3 regions of the Caloramator sp. E03 genome follow, and region 1 is predicted to be linked to each of the others. Evidence: predicted binding sites of a transcription regulator. Region 1 holds the regulator's gene; each other region holds the start of a gene.
What was found. The regulator Rex, encoded in region 1, represses fermentation and respiration genes when NADH is low (regulators of the CRP and FNR family bind a similar motif). The targets are predictions, from matches to a motif close to ATTGTTAANNNNTTAACAAT.

Region 1 (8,616 bases):
TTCATCTATTATCATTTTGTCAGGTGATAAGTCTTTTTGTTCCTGATCATAATATCCTATATAAACATTTTTACCAAGCCTTATCATTCCATTATCGGGATTTAATTTTCCACAAATCATCTTGAATAAAGTTGTTTTTCCCCTGCCATTTTCCCCAACGAGTGCTGTTTTTTCTCCTCTTTTTATCATAAAAGATAGGTTGGTAAATAAAGTTTTATCATTAAAGGATTTTGAAAGGTCTTCAACAATAAGCACATCATTTCCACTTTTGTATTTAACATCGAATTTGATTTTAGCAGTTTTATCTTCAGTGAGTGGTTTTTCAAGCCTTTGTATTCTTTCTAAAGCCTTTTCCCTGCTTTCAGCCTGCTTTATACTTTTTTCTCTATTGAAAGATCTATATCTTTCTATAATCTCCTCAAGTCTTTTTATTTCTTTTTGCTGAAGAGAATATTCTTTCATGCTTTGCTCAAGTCGCTTTTCTCTTTCAGCAATAAAAAAGGAATAATTGCCATTGTATTCTTCTACAATCCCATTATTAAGCTCAAAAGTTTTATTAGTAATCTCATCAAGAAAATACCTGTCATGGGATATTATTAATACAGTTCCCTTATATTCCTTAAGAAAGTTTTCAAGGAACTGTATAGCGTCAAGGTCAAGATGATTAGTTGGCTCATCAAGAAGGAGTATGTCAGGATTAGATAGCAAAAGCTTAGATAATGCTACCCTTGTTTTTTGACCTCCAGAAAGGTTTGCTATTTTCTTTGAAAAATCTTCATTTGATATTCCAAGACCTATCAGCATACCTTTGGCAAAACTTTCACAACCATAGCCATTATTTCTTTCATATTCTTCCTGAAGGTGACCATATTCATTAAGTAATTTTTTATATTCGTTAGAGTTAAAGTTTTCTTTTGACATTAGTATTTCAAGTTCTCTTAACCTGTTTTCTATATTTTTTATATTTGAAAAAACGTTCATTGTTTCTTCAAAAACTGTAAGGTTTTCATCAAGGTCTAAATTTTGGGATAAATATCCAATTTTCTTGTTTTGACCTATAAAAATATCACCAGAGTCTGGTTTTAGTTCATTACAAATTATTTTAAACAGGGTAGTTTTACCTGCTCCGTTTGGTCCTACTAATCCAACCTTTTCATATTCATTTATTGCAAATGTAATATCTTTTAATATTACTTCTATACCATAGCTTTTTTGTATTTTATTTAAAGATAATGCAATCATATAAACACCCCAAATATATAGTAACAAAAATATTTTACTATAAAAAATTATCAATTGAATATATTTTATGAAATTTATTTTGATTGACACATAAATGTTTATATATTAACATATTTATATAAAATAATAAAGTAAATATTATGTAAATATTATTTAATATATTTTAATTATAAAATTAAAAATTTAGGAGTTGAATTTGTATCATGAACAAGAAAACTATGATTTCAATGGCTGTTATCAGGAGACTCCCTAAATATCTCAGGTATCTCGGAGAACTTTTAAATAATGACATAACAAGGATATCATCTAAGGAACTTTCAGAAAGGACGGGCTTTACAGCATCTCAAATTAGGCAGGATTTAAACTGTTTTGGAGATTTTGGACAGCAAGGCTATGGATATAACGTAAGGGAGCTTTATGATCAGATAAGCAAAATATTAGGACTAAACAGGAGTTATACTACAGTTATAATCGGAGCAGGAAATATAGGACAGGCTATTGCAAACTATACTAATTTCGAAAAGCTTGGATTTGTATTAAAGGGAATGTTTGATAAAAATCCAAAGCTAATTGGTATTAAAATAAGAGATCTTGAGGTTAGGGATGTTGAAGAGCTTCCAGATTTTCTCGAAAATAATAAAATTGATATTGGAATTATATGTGTTCCCAAAAAGCAGGCTCAAGGTATTGCGGATATTTTTGTTAAAAATGGAATTAAGGCAATATGGAATTTTGCTCCAACAGATTTAACTGTTCCAGATGATGTAATAGTTGAGAATGTACACTTAAGCGAAAGCCTATTGACTTTAAGCTATAGGCTAAATGAAGATAAACTTTTTAAAGATAAATAAACCTTATCTATAAGAAATAGGGCATGTATAACATGCCCTATTTTAGGTTATCTATATAGTCTGCTGCAGAAAGTGCTGCCACTTGCCCCTCACCTAAGGCTTTTGCTATCTGGTAGGGCTTTCCTGTAACATCCCCTGCTGCAAAAAGACCTTTTATATTAGTTTCCATATTTCTATTAACTTTAACATGAGCACCATCTACATCAAGTCCAGGAATTAATGTTTTTAATGGATAACTATCTTTAATCACAAAGAAGCCATCGGCTGAAATTTCATTGTTTTTTAGAATAAGTTTCTTTGCTGATAAATCACCTTCAAATCTTAAAGGCATATCCTTTACTATTTCTACGTTGTTATTAAAATTAAAATCATCGTTTATTGCTGGTACAAAATAAACTTTGTTACAAACTTCAGATAAGAATCTTGTTTCCTCAATTGATTCTTTATTATATCCAACAACTGCAACAGTTTTTCCTTTATAAAGGGGTGCATCGCAGGTGGCACAATAACTAACGCCGGAGCCTAAAAATTTGTCCTCTCCATCGATTGACTTTTTAAAATCAACTCCTACTGCAAGTATTACTGTTTTAGCTTCAAACATATCGGTTTCAGCTTGTATGGCAAAGTATTTATCCATAGTATAAACCATATTTACCATCTTTGATGAAAAGGTTATGTTAAGGGATGATAGATGGTCATTTAGCTTTGTAATAAGTTCGGGACCTTTTATTTCAACAAATCCTGGATAGTTATGGATTGAAGGGGACAGCATAACTTTTTTGCTGTCCCTTCCAAACATTAAAACAGACTTATTTCTTGCTATTGCGTTTATTGCAGCAGATATTCCAGCAGGACCTTTGCCTATTATTGCAACGTCATACATTATAAATCAAGTGCTCCTTTAATAGCATCTTCAATTTGGTTTTCTGGTCTAAAACCAACTATTTTTCCTAATGCTTTTCCATCTTTAAAAAGTATTAGGGTTGGAATACTTGAAATCCCGAACATATTAGCGCTATTTGGATTTTGATCAACATCCACCTTAACAACTTTAAGCTTACCATCAAATTTAGATGCGATATTATCAATTACAGGTGCAAGCATTCTGCATGGACCGCACCATGTAGCCCAGAAATCAACAAGTACAGGTTTGTCAGATTCTAAAACTTCTAATTTAAAATTTGCATCGTTTGCATGTACTACCATATTAATTACCTCCTATCAATACCCCTAAGGGGTAACTATATTATTATGATATTCATTATTTTTGGGTATGTCAATAGTTTTTGATATAATTTATTTGTCAAAAAATATTGAGTGGAACAAAATTAAAATATAAAGTGTCATAATTATACAAGAATAATTTATAAAGAGGTGATTGCGTGTCGAAGAAAAAAATAAAGGTAACATTGTTTTTTATTATGTTTATGTTTATTTTTGCACAGTTTGAAGCATACTATGCAGCAACTTCAAACAATAATTCTTTTATACCCTATAAAGCTATAATTACAGCAACAAGTCTTACTATAAGGCAAACACCTTCAACAACAGGTAAAGTAGTAGGATATTATAAAAAAGGAACTGTTGTTGATGTAATAGGTCAGTCAGGAAGCTTTTTAAAGACATCAAAAGGGTATATAGCCTCAGCCTACACTAAAAAATACACATCAGGGGTTTTAAGTAGTTCAACCACTGTATCAAGGGGGACAAGCTTTACACCTTATAAGGTAATTATAACATCAAGTTATCTTAATATAAGACAAGGACCTTCAACAAGCTATAAAATTGTAGGAAAATATTATAAAAATAATATTGTTGATGTAATAGGTCAGTCGGGAAGCTTTTTAAAGACATCAAAAGGATATATAGCTTCAGCCTACACTAAAAAATACGTAAGCTCAACATCTACTCAAACAAGCCAAGTAAATAATCCGCCTTTATATAGGGCAAAGGTTATAGCAAGTATTCTTTCAATTAGGCAGCAGCCTTCAGCATCTTCAAAGGAAGTTGGGACTTATTACAGAGGAGATGTTGTTGATATATTTGGCAGGGAAGGAGACTTTCTAAAAACAAGCAAGGGATATATTTACGAAGCATATACTCAAAGAATACAGGAAACTTCAAGAGGCGATTCAAGCCAGTCTGATAATATAGGTAAATATATAATGGTAAATGAAGATACCCAGCTTCTTTTAAGTACAAGCGGGGTTCATGATGAAAGATATGCTGTTAAAGGTAAAATATTTAAAATTGTTGATGAAGAAAATGGGTATTTTAAAATTAAAATGGGTGCCATATATGGCTATATAAGCCCAAGTAATGTAACAATTCTTAATTATCAGCCTAAAGATAAAGTGACGTTAGGATGGAATTACATAAGTGCAAAATCATCAAATTCTGTTTATTATAATGATAGCAGCGATTATATTAACATCAATTCTGCAACTCTTGGACTTGATATAATATCTCCAACGTGGTTTTATATGACAGGAGATTATAATAACCCTTCATCAATAAAGGTTGCAGAAAAGGCTGATAGGGAATATGTTATAAGGGCACATAGAAATGGATATGAAGTGCATGGCCTTTTTTCTGAGTTTAGTGCAAATAGGGCTTATGCGATGTTTACTAATTCACAGATTCGCCAAAATGTAATTGATAATGTAGTAAAATATGCACTTATCTATAACCTTGATGGTATAAATATTGATTTTGAGGCCCTTGGAGTAAAAAATAAGGCTTATTTTACAGCCTTTGTAAAGGATTTATCTGAAAGGCTTCACAAGGCAGGTCTTACTGTTTCGGTAGATGTTACAAAGATTACAACTGACAGCAATATATATTCAGGAGGATATGACAGGCTTGAACTTTCAAAGTATGTTGATTATGTTATACTTATGGCCTATGATGAACATTATTCAGGCTCAAAGCAAGCTGGTTCTGTAGGTTCATATCCTTGGGTTGATGCTTCAGTGAAGCAACTCTTAAATATTGGTATACCATCAAATAAGCTAATTTTAGGAATACCTTTTTATGCAAGAGAATATACTTTATCTGTAAGCCAGGCTTCTCAATTTGTAATTTTTAACACTGATCAAAGTGGTATTTATAGCCAACCAACATTAAGTGATGATTATAAACTTGAAAATGCTACTGAAAGTGGAAGCTATAAATACATTTCTAAAGCAGATGGATGGTATACGGTAGAATATAATGGAGGACAAGCCTTTATACCTGAAAATGATGCTTCCCTTGTACAGATAGGAAATAATAGTGAGACTGTTATTGATTCAAGAGCACTTAAGATGCAGGCAGTAAGTGATAATAAAGTAAAATATAATGGAAGAGTATATTTTGATAATAATGCAAAACAAAATGTACTTGAATATTATGATTCTAATGGAAATAAACGTTTAACGTGGATAGAAGATGCCACCTCAGTATCCTGGAGAATGGATATAGTAAATCAATATAATCTTAAAGGATGTGCAGCTTGGCAGATAGGTCTTGAAACAAGAGATATTTGGGATATTATTAAACAAAAGCTGAAGTAACATGCTTCAGCTTTTGCTATTTTATAAATAATTGATATAATTAGCTTAAATATATCTCTTGGAGGAATTTTTATGGATATATATGCATTTATAGGTAGGAGTGGAACTGGCAAAAGTTATAAGGCACAATATGTAGCGGGATGTTATGATATAGAGTATATTATTGACGATGGATTGTTAATTAAAGGTAATAAGGTAATCGCTGGAGTATCGGCAAAAAAGGAGAGTACCAGGATTGCTGCTGTAAAAAGGGCTGTTTTTAAAGATGCAGAGCATAGAGAAAAGATAAAAGAAGCAATAAGAGAGCATGCTATTGATAAGCTTCTCATAATTGGTACTTCAGAGCACATGATAAAGAGTATAATAGATGCTCTTGAACTTGATAGGGATTATAAGATAATAAGGATTGAAGATGTTTCTGAGCCTGAAGAAATAGAAGAAGCTACAAAATCAAGAAGAGTAAAAGGAAAGCACGTTATTCCAGTACCTACCTTTGAAATTAAAAAGGATTTTTCAGGTTATTTTCTTGATTCAATAAAAATGCTAACAAATAAAAGTAACAAGGAGCATGATTTGGAAAAAACAGTTGTAAGGCCAACCTTTAGCTACCTTGGGAAATATAATATAACTAACGGTGCACTAAAAACTATAATATTTGAGTCTGCAAAGGAAAATGATAGGGTTGCAAGAGTTTTATTCATAGATATTGAAAATAAACCAAACGGTATAATAATAAATCTATCATTATCTCTTTACCTTAAGGAGCCTTTAAATATTACTGCTAAAAATATTATGGAAAGAGTTAAAGATAACGTTGAATATATGACAGGAATAAATATAATAAGCGTTAATATACTTATAAAATCAATAAAGATAGATCAGGAGTGATTATATGGAAAAAGAAACCTTTGATAAAGGTATAGTTTTTAAAAATATTGAGGATTTTGATTTAAAGCACACCTTTGACTGTGGCCAGTGTTTTAGATGGATTGAAAATAATGATGGCAGTTTTACTGGGGTTGCATTTAAAAAGGCAGTTAGAATATATAAAAAGGATAAAGATATATATATTGAAGGGGCAGAATATAATGATGCTGAATTTTGGAAAAGATATCTTGATTTAAATAGGGATTATAAAGCAATAAAAGATGAGCTCTCAAAGGACGAAGTTATGGAAAAGGCAATAAAATACGGATGGGGAATTAGGATTTTAAATCAGGATATGTTTGAAACAGTTATATCATTTATAATATCAGCAAATAATAGAATACCTATGATTAAAAGAACTATTGAGAATATATGTAGAGAATATGGGGATGTGATAGAGCTTAGTGGTAAAAAATATTATACTTTTCCAAGCCCAAAGGAGCTTGCAAAGGCAAATATAAAGGATCTTGAAAATTTAGGCTGTGGCTTTAGAGCAAAGTACATAGTAGATACTACAAAGGATATATTAAATGGTGCCTGTGATTTAGATAGTATAAGAAAATTAGATACTGATGATGCTCAAAGGGAGCTTATGAAACTAAAAGGAATAGGTCCTAAGGTTGCAGATTGTATACTTTTGTTTTCCATGGGAAAACATGACGCTTTTCCAGTTGATGTATGGGTTAAAAGGGTAATGCAGTATTTTTATCTTGCTCCAGATGTTAGCCTTAAAAAGATAAGAGATTTTGCAAGAAAAAAGTTTGGGAATTATGCTGGGTTTGCACAAGAGTATCTTTTTTATTACGCAAGGGAATTTATGGGAAGAGAAGGACTTTCAAAATAACATGAATAAATTTTCATTAAATAGAAAATATTAGATTATAATTAAAGAAAGAATTATTAAGGAGGCTCCCATGGCACCTATTCTTAAATATAAGAAAGTTAAATTAAATAATTCTATTGTACCCCAGGTTTTTATTAAAAAGGATGATGGAATAATTTATTTTGATAGAATAAACCCTGATGAGGCAAGGTTTTGCATTTTAGATGATAATGGTGAGAAAAACTTTGAAGTTTCAACTGGGCAGGGCATTATAACTTTAAATGGGGATATGTATATTGCAGATATTAAAAATGGTACTATACTAAAAAAGTATTTGCCTTCGGGTGAAGTTGAGAGAAGCATTAAAATAGAAGGAATATTTTATGATTTTAAAATTTCTGCTTATGGTGAACTTATTTGTCTTGGCAATATTGGCAGTGAGACGGTAATTAAGATATATAGCAATAATTTTAATGAAATGTGTACAATATTTGTTAAAGATATTTTCTTTGGAAGCTGTATATTCCTAGAGGAAGATAAAATATATGTTGCAGGATTTGATAAAAATATGAACTTTGAAATAGTAAAAATAAATTATATTGGTAGTATGCTTAATAAATGGCATATTGATTATAAGTATAATAAAAAGATTATTGTTAAGATGGAAAAATATAAAAACTATTTCATTATGCTAACAATAGGTAAAAAAGGAAACATGATGCTTTATGATGCTGATAAAAATATCTTAAGGGAAATATACCCTGATGATTTTGAAATAGAAAATTTTTTGGATTTTAATATTTATGGGGATACTATATCCATTCTTGGAGAAAGATATATATTGGATGTTCAAATAGAAGATATATTAAACTATAATCACAGAAAAAAAATTAAAAAGTTTATCTTTCAAAGCCAAATGTTTTATTATACCTATGCAATGTATTATAGCAATCTTTCAACAGAAATACTTTTCTTATGTAAATATACAGTACCGTTTGTTTTTGTTTTTTATATAATATCCTTGATTATTAAATTCCCAATAGATATATTAGCCCTGCTTTATTTTTTACCGATTTTAAACTTTACAATAGCTTCAATAAAAAGCTTTATACTATTTTTAAAAAAGTCCAAAAGGATTGAACAGCTTCTTTATATAAATCAGTTTGAAGGCTTAAAAGATATAAATATATTGCCTTTTTATATGTCCTTAACTGTATTT
Region 2 (8,616 bases), 170 kb from region 1:
TTCAGCTCCTAATGCCAGGGCATCCACCGTGCGCCCTTATTAGCTTGACCTTTATTTTTCTCGCGATTGTTTTTGCTGTGCAGTTTTCAAAGAACTATCTGAAGACAAATATCATTTCGATATTTGAATCTTCAAAATCAAACAGTGGATTAGCGATACGCTATAAAGCCTCAAATGCTCTTACAGAAAAGTTAACTATTAAAGTTACTTCCCCGGGGAAATTTAGCCTGCGAGGTATTCCTCTTGTGGTCAAATTTCCCCATAAAAGCCATTTAGGCTTTTAAACCTAACGGTCCCGGTGCAGCTTTTACCGCCGATATATCGGCTAAGCTGCCCGGAAAATGCCGTTTAGGCATTTTCCCCATAGAAAGGAGGTGATCCAGCCGCAGGTTCTCCTACGGCTACCTTGTTACGACTTCACCCCAATCATCAACCCCACCTTCGGCAGCTGCCTCCCTTTCGGGTTAGCCCACTGACTTCGGGTGTTGCCGACTCTCATGGTGTGACGGGCGGTGTGTACAAGGCCCGGGAACGTATTCACCGCGGCATGCTGATCCGCGATTACTAGCAACTCCGGCTTCATGTAGGCGAGTTGCAGCCTACAATCTGAACTGGGACCGGTTTTAAAGATTTGCTCCGCCTCACGGCATCGCTGCTCTTTGTACCGGCCATTGTAGCACGTGTGTAGCCCAGGGCATAAAGGGCATGATGATTTGACGTCATCCCCACCTTCCTCTAGGTTAACCCTAGCAGTCCCTTTAGAGTGCCCACCCGAAGTGCTGGCAACTAAAGGCAAGGGTTGCGCTCGTTGCGGGACTTAACCCAACATCTCACGACACGAGCTGACGACAACCATGCACCACCTGTCTTACCGTTCCCCAAAGGGGCACTCCCGTATCTCTACAGGATTCGGTAGATGTCAAGCCCTGGTAAGGTTCTTCGCGTTGCTTCGAATTAAACCACATGCTCCGCTGCTTGTGCGGGCCCCCGTCAATTCCTTTGAGTTTTAATCTTGCGATCGTACTTCCCAGGCGGGGTACTTAATGTGTTAACTGCGGCACGGAAGGCTACGCCTCCCACACCTAGTACCCATCGTTTACAGCGTGGACTACCAGGGTATCTAATCCTGTTTGCTCCCCACGCTTTCGTGCCTCAGCGTCAGTTACAGTCCAGAAAACCGCCTTCGCCACTGGTGTTCCTCCCAATATCTACGCATTTCACCGCTACACTGGGAATTCCGCTTTCCTCTCCTGCACTCTAGCTCTCCAGTTTGGAATGCAGTTCATGGGTTAAGCCCATGGATTTCACATCCCACTTAGAGAACCGCCTACGCACCCTTTACGCCCAGTAATTCCGGACAACGCTCGCCACCTACGTATTACCGCGGCTGCTGGCACGTAGTTAGCCGTGGCTTCCTCCTCCCTTACCGTCATTATCGTCAGGGAAGACAGAGCTTTACAACCCGAAGGCCTTCTTCGCTCACGCGGCGTTGCTGCATCAGGGTTTCCCCCATTGTGCAATATTCCCCACTGCTGCCTCCCGTAGGAGTCTGGGCCGTGTCTCAGTCCCAATGTGGCCGATCACCCTCTCAGGTCGGCTACCCATCGTCGCCTTGGTGAGCCGTTACCTCACCAACTAGCTAATGGGCCGCGGGCCCATCCCAAGGCGGATTACTCCTTTGGCTAACGCCTCATGCGAAGCATTAGCTTTATGCGGTATTAGCACCAATTTCTTAGTGTTATCCCCCTCCTTGAGGCAGGTTACCCACGTGTTACTCACCCGTCCGCCGCTAAGGCAGCCCTTAACACTCAATACTCAGTATGTGTTATCCTTTTTAGCGTAAAGCCCGCTTGCGCGTGCTTGACGCTGGCTTACTTTAAACTATATTCACATCTGAGCACTCAGTGTTAAGTGCTGCCTCCGCTCGACTTGCATGTGTTAGGCACGCCGCCAGCGTTCGTCCTGAGCCAGGATCAAACTCTTAAGATAAAATCTTATTTCAATGTGGTATCCACATTTTAATCCTGTTTTATTTGAATTACTTCTCGGTACGTTCGCTTATCCACTGTTCAATTTTCAAGGTTCAAACTTGCCTCTCATCAAGGCGCTCAATTATCATATCATGTCATTTCTTCATTGTCAACATATTTTTTATTTCTATTTTTTAGCTTTTAGTTTGCTGTTTCTTAGCGACAGCACTTGTTATTTTAGCATCAGCTTTTTATTATGTCAACAACTTTTTTTATTTTTTGTTGCCGCCGCATTGCAGCGACTTTTATATAATATCATCACTTTATTTATCTATAAATCTTTAGATCCCTAATTATTTAATATTATATATTATTTTCTTTTTATTTCTTCCTTTCTTTCTTTTTTTCATATATCGACACACTCGGACATGTTGTATAACATATTAATAAATTCACACTTCTTTATGTTTAAACATATCATATAATAAATGATTTCATGGAGGCTGCCTATGTATTCTTTATCTCCCTATAGATTAAACAATTCTTTCTCCGATAAAATATATGTAATTGATTTTAAGCAAGGGGATATAAATGGAGACCTTATTGAAGATAATGTCTTTCTTTTAGGGCAAAAAATTTTTGATGATAATAGTAATTATATTGGTAATATAACTTTAATTATTCAAGATGGCAGAACTAATAAATTTCATACTATCATGCCAAAACAAAATTCCGGTTATAATCCAACAATATTTTTAGGAAATTTCACAGATAATAATAGAAATGACATATTAATTAGTATAGATTCAGGGGGAAGCGGTGGGCTTGCATACTATTATATTTATTCTTTCATTAATAATACGTTTATAAAAATATTCGATTATGAAGAGTTTAACAAAAAATATAATTATAAAGTGACATACCTCGACTTTTATCAGGTAATCGTTATAGGCAGTAACTCTCAAAAATATACTATAGATATAAAATATAAAGGGAAAGAATATTTGTCAGAAATATATGATTCTAAGGGAAAATTAAAAGAGCCAATTGAAGGATGGGTAAATCCCCTTGGAGGGCTGTACCCTGTTGACTTTGACAGGGATGGAATCTTTGATCTTTACGCAATGCAAAGAATTGCGGGAAGATATAACGCAGATTCATTAGGATATGTTCAAACGTCTTTAAAATGGAAAGAAAAAGATTTTGCTCCATTTTTTCAGACTGTCGGTATATTCGGATAAAGCCTCAAAATTAAGAGGCTTTATTTTTTATATTAGCCTTATAATTATAAAATTGATTTTTATATTACATTCATTGATACTAAATATCCTTATTAGCCTTTTTCTAAAAAATAATAAACCATAACCTAAATTATCAATCCAATAATTGTTAATAACACTTTTTGTATGATATAATTTATATAAGTTTTTACAAAGGAGCTGATAATATTGGTAAAAGAAAGGCTTAATGCAGTATTAAAAGAAATGGATAATAGAAACATACATCAAATTTTAGTTTCAGACCCTGCCTCTATTTTTTATTTAACTAAAAAATGGATTCATCCTGGAGAGAGAATGCTTGTACTTTTTATCTCCTCTAATGAAACCCCAAAACTTTTTATAAATGAACTATTCCCTGTAAATGAAGATTTAGGTGTTGAAATAATAAGATTTAATGATATACAGGATCCTGTTGAAATACTTTCAAAATACATAGATTCTAATAAAACAATTGGAATAGATAAAAACTGGCCTTCAAGATTTCTTTTAAGGCTTATGGAATTAACTTCAAATAACAATTTTATTAATAGCTCTTTTATATTAGATAGATTAAGAATGTGCAAAGATGAAGAAGAAAAGAATTTAATGAGAAAAGCCTCTGAAATTAATGATAAGGCAATGAAAAAGCTTATAAAGTCAATTCCTGATAAGCTTTCAGAAAAAAAGATGTCAGGTATTTTATCTGATATATATGAAAAGCTTGGTGCCGATGGATTTTCCTTCAGCCCTATTATAGCCTACGGCCCTAATGCTGCAGATCCTCACCATGAACCTGATAATTCCACAGTTAAAGAAGGAGACAGCATAATATTAGATATAGGCTGCGTAAAGGATTCATATTGCTCCGATATGACAAGGACCGTATTTTATAAATATGTTCCTGATAAGGCAAAGGAAATATATAATATAGTTCTTGAAGCAAATAAAAGGGCAATTGAAAGAGTAAAACCAGGAGTTAAATTTTGCGATATAGATGCTGCAGCAAGGGATTACATTGAGTCTAAGGGATATGGAAAATATTTTACTCACAGGACAGGTCACTCAATTGGAATAGAAGTTCATGACTTTGGAGACGTTTCATCGGTAAATAATGATATTTTAAAGCCTGGTATGATATTTTCAATAGAACCTGGAATATATTTAGAAGGTGAAGTTGGAGTTAGAATTGAAGATCTAGTTCTTGTTACAGAAGATGGATGTGAAGTATTAAATAAATTTCCAAAAGAGCTGACAGTAGTTGAATAATAATTAAAGTAGGTATTTACAATAATAAGCCCCGCATTGCGAGGCTTATTTAATACTTAAATTAAAATATGACCATTAGTAAGTGAGCAACTATACCTGCAACAATACCTCCTATAGTATGGGAAAGTATTGCTTTATTTGTAAGCTGCCTGCTCTCAAGTGCATCCATCATAGCTACATGAGTTGACAAATAGCCACTCCAGCACATTCCCATTGCAGTAAATACAGCAATTTCATTGGCTCCTATAAGACCAGATTGTATAAATTTAGGCACTAAGCCAAGGGCAGCTCCAACTGCTCCAAGTGCAGTTATTGGAAAGGCTATAGCTTCTGGGGATTTAAAGCCTAATAAAGGCTTTAATATAAAATTAATTTTGCTTCCTATCCAAGGTAAAACAGGAACACCTTCATAAGCAGCTCCTGTATATACGCCTCCTTTTGGTGCGTTTGTAAGCATCATAACTAAAGTACAAATAATAACTACACCAGGGATTATAGACATTCCCATTTCTACTCCTGTCTTACCACCATCTAATATAGCTTCAAGTGCCCTTTGAAATACATTACCATTTCTTATTTCTCTATATTTCATTAAATCTATTCCATCTTCTCCTTTTGATGCCATTTCTTCTGTTCCATATTCTTTTTTAGTAAAATGCATCATTATTCTGACACTTACAATACTTCCTACAACAGCAGATATGTTACCGAATAGCACAGGCAAAAAGAAGCTTTGTCCATTTGGTGCTTGTGAAATCATAAATGTTGTAACTATAAGTCCCATACCAAATGCTGTGCCAAGATTAGTTAAAGCAGGGATTTGATATTTCTTAAAATACTTAACAAACCCTTTGTCCTTTGCTAATGTTATAATTGCGGGATTATCTGATAAATATGTAGTTAAAACTCCAATACTTGCAGCACCGGGCATATCATATAAAGGCTTCATCAAAGGAGAAAGAATTTTATTTATTAATGCTAAAACTCCAAATTCAGATAAAAGAGCACCAAATGCACCTGCTAATACTGCAATGGCCATTATAAAAAAGACTGTGTTAATTAAAAGGTCATGGGCTGTTTTCATGATAGTACTAAACATATTAGCAACTCCCATAACTTTACCTAAGAATGTAAAACAAATAACTGTTAGAATTAAAAAAATAAAGGATTCTGAATTAATTGACTTAACATATTTTTTGTCCATACTAACACTCCTTATCCTAAGTTGATTAGTTTTAATTGTCTAGCTATTTAGCTGAATTTGGGTTGCATTAGCAAAGTTTTAAATAAAATCCCTCCTTTTTGCTCCGTGCACTCTATATAATAACAAATTTATGTTAAAAAATATACAATAATTTTTATTTTCATAAAATAACTAAGAAGGATTTTCTTTTTTTGTGTCGAATTGTGTAATATATTATTATGACAGGAGGTAATTGCTATGAAGAAGAAATTTTATATCAAAACAATCCTACTTTTAATATTTTGTATGCTGTTACAAACACCCTTTAATTATTTTGTTAAAACTGCAAAAGCAGCATCTTCCCCTAACATTCTTTGGGCAAAGGCTTACGGGGGAGAAGAAGGAGATGATTTTAAATCTTTAATTCAAACAGAAGATGGAGGATGTGTTATATTAGGTCATACAGGTTCAGACACAGGAGATTTTAAGGGATTAAGAAAAGGTTATTATACAGATGCTTTTATAATGAAAATAGATAAATACGGCTCTATAAAATGGAAAAGTTTATTTGGAGGCAATAAGGAAGATTTCTTTTACTCTATTGCAAAAGATAATAATAACGATTATATAGTTGCTGGCTCTTCCTATTCTACTGATGGAGATTTAAAAGGATTGAATAAAGGAATTGAAGATGCAGTTTTAGCAAAATACTCTAATAGTGGAACTCTTCTTTGGAAAAGGATAATAGGTGGTTCAAATTATGATTTTTTTACATCAGTTGCAGTTTTAAATGATGGAAACTACGTTGCTGTTGGTCAAACTTTATCCACAGATAAGGATTTATCAAATCTAAACATACAGCGCAGTGATGCTTTAATAGTTAAAGTATCTCAAAATGGGGAAATACTTTGGAAAAAAACTTTCTGTGGAGATATATACGAGATATTTTATTCGGTTTGTCCAACTTCTGATGGAGGATTTATAGCCGTTGGAAGTTCTAATTCTGATACTTATGATATGTCAGGAATTAAAGACTGTTATTATAACCAAAGCTATGATGCAATAATCGTTAAATATGATAAAGATGGAAATATTCAGTGGAAAAAAATATTGGCTGGAAATAATGATGAAGCTTTTAAATATGTAATTTCAACAAAGGATGGTTATGTTGCAATTGGGGAAACAAAATCCTCCGATGAAAATTTTGAGGGACTTTCGAAGGGTGATACTGACGGATTTATTGCAAAATATGATAATTACGGAAACTTAATATGGAATAAAACCTTTGGTGGAAGCCGTTATGACTGCTTTAACGGTCTTAATACTGATAATGACGGTTACATTGTTTTTGGAAGATCCTATTCTAATGATAAGGACATGTCTTCATTATCAAAGGGTACATCCACTGCAATAATGTTAAAATACGATGATAACGGAAATTTAATATGGAAAAAATCCTTTGGTGGATCAGGCATAAATTGTTTTAATCATGGGTATTTTTATAATGATGAATATACTGCTGTTGGATTTTCAACAAGCAGCGACAAAGATATGAGCGGGATAAGTATTGGATTTGGAGATGCTGTTCTTGTAAAGTATGGAAACAGCGTTAATAATCTTAAACTTACAGGCTTAAAACTTAATATAACTAATACTACTTTAAGAAAAGGTCAAAAGATAAACTTAAAGGCTTCAACTTTACCTGTTAATATAATAAATAAAAAGATATTATGGTCATCAAGTAATAGCAAAGTTGCAAAGGTTGACTCCTCTGGATGCGTAACAGCTCTCTCAAAGGGAAATACAATAATATATGCCTATATGCCAAATTACGGATATAAAGTATATTGTAAGATAACCGTAAAATAATTTATTTTTTATTAAATTATAATATATTATTAAAATGCAGCTTTATGAAGAAAGCTCTTAATCTGCAAATTATTCATGTGCAGATTAAGAGCTTTTTAATTTATGAAGGCTAAGCTGTATTCTCTACAATTTAACCTAATATTATTAGATAGCCTTCGTATTTTTTTTTTTATTTTATAGAATAATAATATTTGAAAATACAAAAGGAGGTTTTTAAATGGAAGAGCTTATGTTTTGTTATCAGTGCGAACAGACAATTGGTGGTAAAGGATGTACAAAGGCTGGAAACTGCGGAAAAGATGCAGAAGTTGCTGCACTTCAAGATCTATTAATTTATCAACTTAAAGGAATAGGCTTTTTAGGAAATGAAATTTTAAAACAGGGAAAAAATATTGATAAAGAAATTTCTAAATTTATACAGGATGCCTGCTTTTCAACATTAACTAACGTAAATTTTGACCCTGAAAGATTTGTTGAATATTTAAATAAGGCTCAAAAAATAAAAGAAAATTTAAAATCCCTTCTTGGCAATGTTCCTGCCAATACTCCTGAATGTGTAAATTATACTATTCCAGCATCAAAGGATGAAATGCTAAAGGATGCAAAGAAAGCTGGTATTATGTATGACCAAAACCTAGACATGAACATCCGCTCCTTAAGGGAAACATTAATCTATGGACTAAAAGGGATGGCAGCATACTCACATCATGCCCATGTTTTAGGATTTTATGATGATTATGTTAATAACTTCTTCTATAAAGCTTTTGCTTCAACTATTGATGATAAACTAACTGTTGATGATCTTTTTAACCTTATAATGGAATTGGGAAAGGTAAATCTAAAATGTATGGAGCTTCTTGATAAAGCCAATACTCAAACCTATGGCAATCCTGTTCCAACACAAGTTTTAATAAGCAAGAAAAAAGGTCCATTTATTATTGTATCAGGCCATGATTTAAAAGATTTGCATGAGCTTTTAATCCAAACTGAAGGAAAAGGCATAAATATATATACCCATGGTGAAATGCTTCCTGCCCACGGCTATCCTGAACTTAAAAAGTTTAAACAC
Region 3 (8,616 bases), 470 kb from region 1:
TATTTACTGCATTTTCAATAACCTTTTCAACTGTAACATTTTTAAACAGTATACAATCAAGATTTAAAAGATTCTTTTTAGACAGCTCCTTCATAACTGCAGGTATCCCCCCTGCCTCATATAAATCTTGAATATGGTAAGGGCCTGCTGGACTTAACCTGCAAAGATTAGGAGTTCTACTGCTTATTTCATTTATCATATCAAGGTTAATCTTTACATTAACTTCCTTTGCAATAGCTGTTAAGTGAAGTACGGTATTTGTTGAACAGCCAAGGGCCAACTGTAAGTGCATTTTCAAATGCCTTTTCAGTTAATATTTTTGAAGGAGTTAAATTCTCCTTTATAAGTTCCATGATTTTTATACCTGCTTCCTTGGCAAGTCTTTTTCTCTCCGAATAAACTGCTGGTATAGTTCCATTACCCGGAAGAGCCATTCCAAGGGCCTCTGACATACAGTTCATAGAATTTGCTGTAAACATGCCTGAACAGGAACCACAAGTAGGACAAGCACAATCCTCAAGTTCCTTAAGCTCTTTAAATCTCCAATGCCTGCTGAAACTTTTCCAACTGCCTCAAAAATTGTAGTCAAATCAACATTTTTGCAGAGCTATCATCTCAGCAAGCCACCTAGCCCTCCGCTTACAACTATTGCTGGTATATCAAGCCTTGCAGCAGCCATTAGCATTCCAGGAACAATTTTATCGCAATTTTGGTACTAAAACTATTCCATCAAGCCTATGAGCTAAAACCATAGTTTCAATGCTATCTGCAATAAGCTCTCTGCTTGCAAGAATATTTCATTCCTTCATGGTTCATTGCAATTCCATCGCATACACCAATGGTTGGAAACTCAAATGGTATACCTCCAGCCATAAAAACTCCTTTTTTACTGCTTCAACTATTTCTCTTAAGTTTGTATGACCTGGTACAAGTTCATTAAAGGAATTTACTATTCCAACAAAAGGCTTATTCATTTCTTCATCTGTAATGCCTAAAGCCTTTAAAAGGGATCTATGGGGTGCTCTTTGTAGTCCTTTTTTAATATCATCACTTCTCATTTTGATCACTCCTCTATCCATGACATCATTTTTCTTAAGTTCTTACCAACTTCTACAATTGGATGTTCAAGTTCCTTTTTCTTCAATGCATTAAATACAGGTCTATTTATCTGATTTTCAAGTATCCATTCCCTTGCAAATTTTCCATTTTGAATTTCTTCAAGTACTTTTTTCATTTCTTCTCTTGTATCTTCATTTATTATTCTTCTTCCAACCATATAATCTCCATATTCTGCAGTATCGCTAACGCTATATCTCATCTTTTCAAACCCGCCTTCGTAAAGAAGGTCAACTATTAGCTTCATCTCATGAAGGCATTCAAAATATGCTATTTCTTTTGATATCCTGCTGCAAACAAGGGTATCAAAACCTGCCTTTATAAGCTCAGTAACTCCTCCACAAAGAACAGCCTGTTCTCCAAAAAGGTCTGTTTCAGTTTCTTCCTTAAATGTTGTTTCAATAACCCCTGCCCTTGTTGCTCCAATTCCTTTTGCATAAGCAAGAGCAATATCCTTTGCTTTATTTGTATAATCCTGATAAACTGCAATAAGAGACGGTACACCTTTTCCTTCAAGGTAAACCCTCCTTACAAGATGGCCTGGGCCCTTTGGCGCTACCATAAAAACATCGATATCCTTTTCAGGAACTATCTGATTAAAGTGAATATTAAACCCATGTGCAAAAGCAAGGGCACTTCCTTTCTTAAGGTAAGGCTTTATATCCCTTTCATATACTTCTCTTTGGCTAGTATCAGGAATTAGCACCATAACTATATCGCTTTCTTTTACAGCATCGCTTACCTTTAATACTCTAAGCCCATCCTTTTGGGCTTTCTCCCATGATTTACTTCCTTCATATAAACCTACAACAACATCAACACCACTGTCTTTAAGATTTAAAGCATGTGCATGCCCTTGGCTTCCATATCCTATAACAGCTACTTTTTTACCTTCAAATAGTTTTAAATCTGCATCTTTTTCATAATACATCTTTGCCATTTAACATTCCTCCTCAGATATTTTTATTTCATATACTCCAACTACTTTTTTAACCTGAAGCATAGCTTCATATAATCCAAGATTCATATTTTCATTGATTTTTATTTTAAGGCTTCCCTTTTGTGAATCAATTTCTTTAAAATCAACACTTTCAATATCAAATCCCTTTTTCCTTAACACAGAAACAATTCTTATAAAAGGATCGATGCTTGGAATTAGTGATACATTTAAAGTTTTTGACACAAATATCCCTCCCATTAATAATTCAATGTTAAATCAACTTAATTTGCTGAGAACAATTTAAATAATTATATTTTTAATATCCTTTGTATTAAAAAAAGCCCTTCGTTCCCATGGATATAGAACTATCCATAGGGACGAAGGACTTAACCTCCGTGGTACCACCCATCTTCACGTATAGTATATCTATGTTTTAGATATACCACTACGCCTCATTTCATCAGGTCGGAATATCGTATTGCAACTGCAATACTCAATCATAACCATATAGCTATATATCGGTAGCTCCCGTCCTCATCTACTTACTTTGTAAGCTTTCGACTTGGCAGCTCCGGAGTGATCATTACATACCCTTTAAGCACTAACTTCCACCAACCGTTAGCTCTCTAAAGCTCAAAACAGGTATCTTTCTCTCCATCTCAGCTTTATTATATGTTGAAATAACATCTATTTCCATGAATTATATTATATACAATTATCGTTGTCAATATATTTTTTCCTATATTAAAAAAATTTAAATTAAATTTAAAATTGCAATTTTAAAAATGGATTTTTTCATTATAAAATTTATCAATGCTTTTAAAAAAAGTTCGATATATTAAAAGGGTGGTTTTATGAAAGGATATCAAGCATTTTTTCATTTGATTAAAAAAGGTATATTAAAGCGTTACTATAGAATAGAAATTTTAAATGCTTCAGAAATGATAATTAAAAATGATATAAATGAAATCAAAGATATATTAAGTCCAATGGAAGAATTATCAAAGATTTCAAACACCAATGAAACTAAAGAAATATTTTCTTTTTTACAATTGAAAAGCGGCAATTATTGTATTATAAAATGCAGCATAAGCAGTATTGAAAATACCTTTGCCCATGCTATCATTTTTAATAAACCATTAGATTTTAACCCAATTGAGCTAATAGAATCAAATTTATTTATTAAAAGATTAGATGAATTAAAAGAAAATAATTTAATAAGCATGGAGATGGAAATACCAGAAAATCATATTTCCCGGGAAAAAATTAAAGATTTTTTATTGAACAACAGGATATTATATTTAAATAAACTATTAAATGCTTTTATTTACTGCAATGAAAATAAAAAACCAATTTATATATATGATACTAAAGATAACATTATTCTATGGATAGCTTCACTTTCAATGTGCCTTCCTAATAAGTTTTCTCATAGTTTGACTTTTACAACCGATGATTTAATATCTAAAAATGGCTGCATGATAAACGGGCTCAGCAATGCTTTTTCTGATAAAGAATATGTTTTTGATTTTTTAAATTTAAATTATCCTTCTTTTGAATCTAACTATAATTTTTCTGATTTTGCCATAAAATCTTTTCTAAAGGATTTTAGCCAGTTAATAAAATTTAATGAGTTTATAGAAGACTGCGGCTATGATAATCTTGATAAAAATATAGATGGCTGCCTTGAGCTTTATAAAATAGTTGAAAACACTGCATTAAATGATGAAGAAAAAAATGAAGATAATAAATACTTAAAACCTGCATTTGAATTTGCATCTGAAAATATTAAAGATGATTTTTTGATTAATGTTTATAATTCCCTTGAGATGCATCTTCAAATTATATCAAGGAGCATAGATATTGAATCGATAAAACCTTTTTCAAAATTCATATTTAAAACGGCTTTAAATAATAAAATTCCTTTATTTATTGATAAAAACTGCTACTACTTTTTTGCTGCAATAGATATTATAGCAATTAAAAGCAGCGACAGTTTACCTGAACTTTTAAAAATATATGAGGAAATAAACAATGAATTTAGTGATTTATCCTTTGCAATATTAAAAGAATCTATATCAAAAGAAAGGATTGAATTTTTAAATGCACTTCTATCAAGAAAGGAACTTGAAGATAGAAGTGGCTTTTATCTTTACATAACTTTAAAAAGTCTGATAGAACTTGGATATACTTTTAAACAGGCTATGAAAAATGAGGCTATGGAAAAGCTTATTAAACACTGCTGCTATATTACATCAAAGGATGCTGATATTATAGATAAAATCTTAAAACTATGCAAGGAGGATATTGAATATTGGGTAAATATTGTAAATGAAATATATCAAAGCATAGCAGGAACTATTATTTCCCATATTTTCGTAAAATTATATATAGAATCAATAAATTCATTTGATGAAGATAGTTTATTTATTATAAGAAAAAAGCTTATAGAAATGAAACTTGACAGCCTTTTATTTGAAGAATGCATAGAAAGGCTAAACAATTCTGAATCTTTAGTTGAAGATTTTTCCATGATTGAAAAGGACATATTACTTGAATTTCCAGAGTTTGCAAAGGAATATTCAAATGAAATTATTAAAAAATATATTATGCTTTTGCCTTCTGAAAATATGTATGAGCAGTGTAAAAATATATTACTAAAAGTTATCAATGAAAACTACTTCATTAATGATGATGTTTTAAAATTAATCCTTAACAGATTAGAAGATAGCATACAATTTGATAATATAGATAATGATATAAAAGAAAATATCACACAAATAGTTAGAATTAAAACATCAAAAAACATAAAAACAAATCAAAACATTATTGAGCTGCTCTCCTTATTTTTCTTTTTAAAAGAAAACATGGATAAAGAATATGATTTTGATGACATAAACTTAAACTATATTGATATTGAAAATCTTGATATAGAAAGATATCTAAGCTACTTAAATTTGATATTGCCTTATATTCTATGCTATATAAAGTCCTATATCGACCACAGAAAAATTATAAGGTTTTTAGATGTTTACAATATGGAAGAAAAATTCCTTATAGTATATATTAATAAAATAAAATATCTCTTTGAAATTGATGCTAATAAGGGATACATAGCCTTTTTGCATTTTATAATCTACTTCTTTTATTATCTTGAACCAAGATATAAACTTTCTGGGGAAGATGAAGCAATTGATTCTGTTAGAAAGAAGATTACAGATATTTTAAAAGAACTTTCAAAAAACATTTTAAATAAGCTAAATGATGATGTTAAAGCAGAATTCAATTCAATTGGCGTAAGACTGCCGCTTCAATGGGAAGATATATATAAAGAAGTTAGCACAAATATATTTTAAAAGAATTGAGCGGTTATTAATTTTTAATTGTTTAAGGCCTTTGAAAAAGTTTGTTTTATTAAGCCCCGTGAAGGATTTCTCTGGCACTTTATCATTTTGCCAAAGCTCACGAAAGATGCCTTTTTGAAATCCATTCACGGGGCTTTTGCATAGTTCCTAACCAAAAAGGATTTCTTTAATATCTGATATGTTAAAAATTTTTAAAATATATTGCATTTTTCATTATATTAATATACAATAACATTGTGAAAATAATAACATTATACTTTACATTTTAAGAGTAGTAAAACGGTTATTTGGGATAAACGCCAATTAAGCCTCATCAAGAGGCTTGCTAATCAAGCCTCTTCCTCCTTTTTAAAATTATTTTTTTAGTCATACATGTTATTTTTTTAACATTAATATATAATGAAAGAGGTGTTTTTTATGCCAGTTACTAACAGAGAAGAACTTTTAAACAAAATAGCTGAAGTTAGAGAAGCTCAAAAGAAATTTTCTACTTATACTCAAGAGCAAGTAGACGAAATTTTCCGCCAAGCAGCAATGGCTGCAAATGATGCAAGAATATATCTTGCAAAAATGGCTGTTGAAGAGACAGGAATGGGAATTGTAGAGGATAAAGTTATTAAAAACCATTTTGCATCAGAATATATCTACAATAAATATAAAGATGAAAAAACATGTGGAGTTATTGACAAGGATGAAGGATTTGGACTTACTAAGATTGCAGAGCCTATAGGTGTTATTGCTGCAATAGTTCCAACTACAAACCCAACTTCAACTGCAATATTTAAAGCATTAATCTCATTAAAAACAAGAAATGGAATAATATTCTCACCTCATCCAAGGGCAAAGAAATCAACAATAGAAGCTGCTAAAATAGTTCTTGAAGCCGCTGTTAAGGCTGGAGCACCTAAGAATATAATCGGATGGATAGATGAGCCTTCTGTAGAATTATCACAGATGGTTATGAAAGAATGTGACCTTATACTTGCAACAGGTGGTCCTGGAATGGTTAAGGCTGCATACTCCTCTGGTAAGCCTGCAATTGGCGTTGGTGCTGGAAACACTCCTGCTATAATAGATGAAACAGCTCATATTAAGATGGCTGTAAACTCTGTACTTTTATCAAAGAGCTTTGACAACGGTGTAATATGTGCATCAGAGCAGTCAGTTATAGTTTTAGATGAAGTATATGAAGAAGTTAAGAAGGAATTTGTAGAAAGAGGCGCTTATATATTAAAGAGCGATGAAGTAGATAAGGTTAGAAAAATAATACTTGTAAATGGTTCTATTAATCCAAACATTGTAGGACAAAGCCCTCAAAAAATAGCTGAAATGGCTGGAATAAATATTCCTGAAGGTGCAAGAATTATAATAGGAGAAGTTGAATCTGTTGAACTTGATGAACCATTTGCTCATGAAAAGCTCTCTCCAGTACTTGCAATGTATAGAGCTAAGGATTTTGATGATGCTCTAAATAAAGCTGTAACACTAGTAAAAAACGGTGGATTTGGACATACATCTGTACTTTATACTGATACAATAAAGAGTAAAGACAGAGTGGAAAAATTCAGCTCTGTTATGAAAACTGGAAGAACAATAATAAATATGCCATCATCACAAGGTGCAATAGGAGATATATATAACTTTAAACTTGAACCTTCATTAACTTTAGGCTGTGGTTCATGGGGAGGTAACTCCGTTTCGGAAAACGTTGGTGTAAAACATCTTATAAATATTAAAAACGTTGCCGAAAGGAGAGAAAATATGCTTTGGTTTAGAGTTCCTGAAAAGATTTATTTTAAATACGGATGCCTTGCAACTGCACTAAAAGAATTAAAGGATATGAATAAGAAAAAAGCATTTATTGTAACTGACAAAGTTCTATTTGAACTTGGTTATGTAGAAAAAATTACAGAGGTTTTAGATAAATGCGGTATTGAATTTAATGTATTCTTTGAAGTTACACCAGATCCAACCCTTGCATGTGCTAAAAAAGGTGCAGACCTTATGAAAGCATTTAACCCAGATGTTATTATAGCCCTTGGAGGAGGTTCTCCAATGGACGCTGCTAAAATAATGTGGGTTATGTACGAACATCCTGAAGTTAGGTTTGAAGATCTTGCAATGAGATTTATGGATATTAGAAAGAGAGTTTATAGATTCCCTGAAATGGGTAAAAAGGCTATGATGGTTGCAATTCCAACATCATCAGGTACTGGTTCTGAAGTAACTCCATTTGCAGTTATCACTGATGAAAAAACTGGAATTAAGTATCCTCTTGCAGACTATGAATTAACACCAGATATGGCAATAGTAGATACAGAGCTTATGATGAATATGCCAAAGGGACTTACAGCAGCATCAGGTATAGATGCCCTAACACATGCAATTGAAGCTTACGTTTCAGTACTTGCATCAGAATATACAAATGGACTTGCCCTTGAAGCTATAAGATTGATATTTAAATACTTACCACAAGCATATAATGAAGGTACAACAAATGTAAAAGCAAGGGAAAAGATGGCTCATGCATCAACTATAGCTGGTATGGCCTTTGCAAATGCTTTCCTTGGAGTTTGCCATTCAATGGCTCACAAGCTTGGTGCTATGCACCATATACCACATGGTATAGCTAATGCCCTCCTTATAAATGAAGTTATTAGATTTAACGCTGTAGATAATCCAAGGAAGCAGACTGCATTCCCACAATATAAATATCCAAATATAAAATGGAGATATGCACAAATAGCTGACTATTTAAAACTTGGTGGAAAAACTGATGATGAAAAGGTTGAATTATTAATTAAAGCAATTGATGAGCTAAAGGAAAAAATAAATATACCAAAATCTATAAAAGAGGCTGGTGTTTCAGAGAAGAAGTTCTATGCAAGCCTTGACGAAATGGCTGAACAAGCTTTTGACGATCAGTGTACCGTATCTAACCCAAGATATCCTCTAATAAGCGAAATAAAAGAAATGTATATTAACGCTTTTGAAGGAAGGTAAAAATAAACAAAGAGACAGCTAATCATAATTAGTTGTCTCTTTTTATTTAATAAATTTTCAATTTTTTAAGCTTCAATCTTTTTTACAATCTTTTTTATCTCTAAAAGCAAAAGAGCTATATCCTCTTTTGTAGCAGCCTCCTTTGACATGGAATAGAATTCTAAAGGAAGTTTTAAATCATCAAATTCCTTC

Region 2: the regulator Rex is predicted to act here: its motif matches at 5,829-5,848, upstream of FDN13_RS10840 (CD0519/CD1768 family membrane protein).
Region 3: the regulator Rex is predicted to act here: its motif matches at 5,655-5,674, upstream of adhE (bifunctional acetaldehyde-CoA/alcohol dehydrogenase).

The regions. Positions count from the first base shown of each region.
Region 1 is NZ_CP040093.1:2,069,891-2,078,506, forward strand. It holds gene abc-f (ribosomal protection-like ABC-F family protein) at 1-1,242, opposite strand, end outside; gene FDN13_RS10110 (redox-sensing transcriptional repressor Rex) at 1,446-2,093, shown strand; gene FDN13_RS10115 (NAD(P)/FAD-dependent oxidoreductase) at 2,131-2,976, opposite strand; gene trxA (thioredoxin) at 2,976-3,299, opposite strand; gene FDN13_RS10125 (glycosyl hydrolase family 18 protein) at 3,476-5,647, shown strand; gene FDN13_RS10130 (Asp23/Gls24 family envelope stress response protein) at 5,720-6,535, shown strand; gene FDN13_RS10135 (DNA-3-methyladenine glycosylase family protein) at 6,540-7,418, shown strand; gene FDN13_RS10140 (hypothetical protein) at 7,489-8,616, shown strand, end outside.
Region 2 is NZ_CP040093.1:2,244,535-2,253,150, reverse strand. It holds rRNA gene FDN13_RS10860 (23S ribosomal RNA) at 1-50, opposite strand, end outside; rRNA gene FDN13_RS10855 (16S ribosomal RNA) at 368-1,989, opposite strand; gene FDN13_RS10850 (VCBS repeat-containing protein) at 2,480-3,211, shown strand; gene FDN13_RS10845 (M24 family metallopeptidase) at 3,419-4,495, shown strand; gene FDN13_RS10840 (CD0519/CD1768 family membrane protein) at 4,557-5,699, opposite strand; gene FDN13_RS10835 (Ig-like domain-containing protein) at 5,937-7,547, shown strand; gene hcp (hydroxylamine reductase) at 7,765-8,616, shown strand, end outside.
Region 3 is NZ_CP040093.1:2,540,546-2,549,161, reverse strand. It holds partial or broken gene ilvD (dihydroxy-acid dehydratase) at 1-1,058, opposite strand, end outside; gene ilvC (ketol-acid reductoisomerase) at 1,064-2,056, opposite strand; gene FDN13_RS12120 (hypothetical protein) at 2,057-2,299, opposite strand; T-box leader at 2,427-2,726, opposite strand; gene FDN13_RS12115 (hypothetical protein) at 2,911-5,412, shown strand; gene adhE (bifunctional acetaldehyde-CoA/alcohol dehydrogenase) at 5,839-8,424, shown strand; gene FDN13_RS12105 (hypothetical protein) at 8,490-8,616, opposite strand, start outside.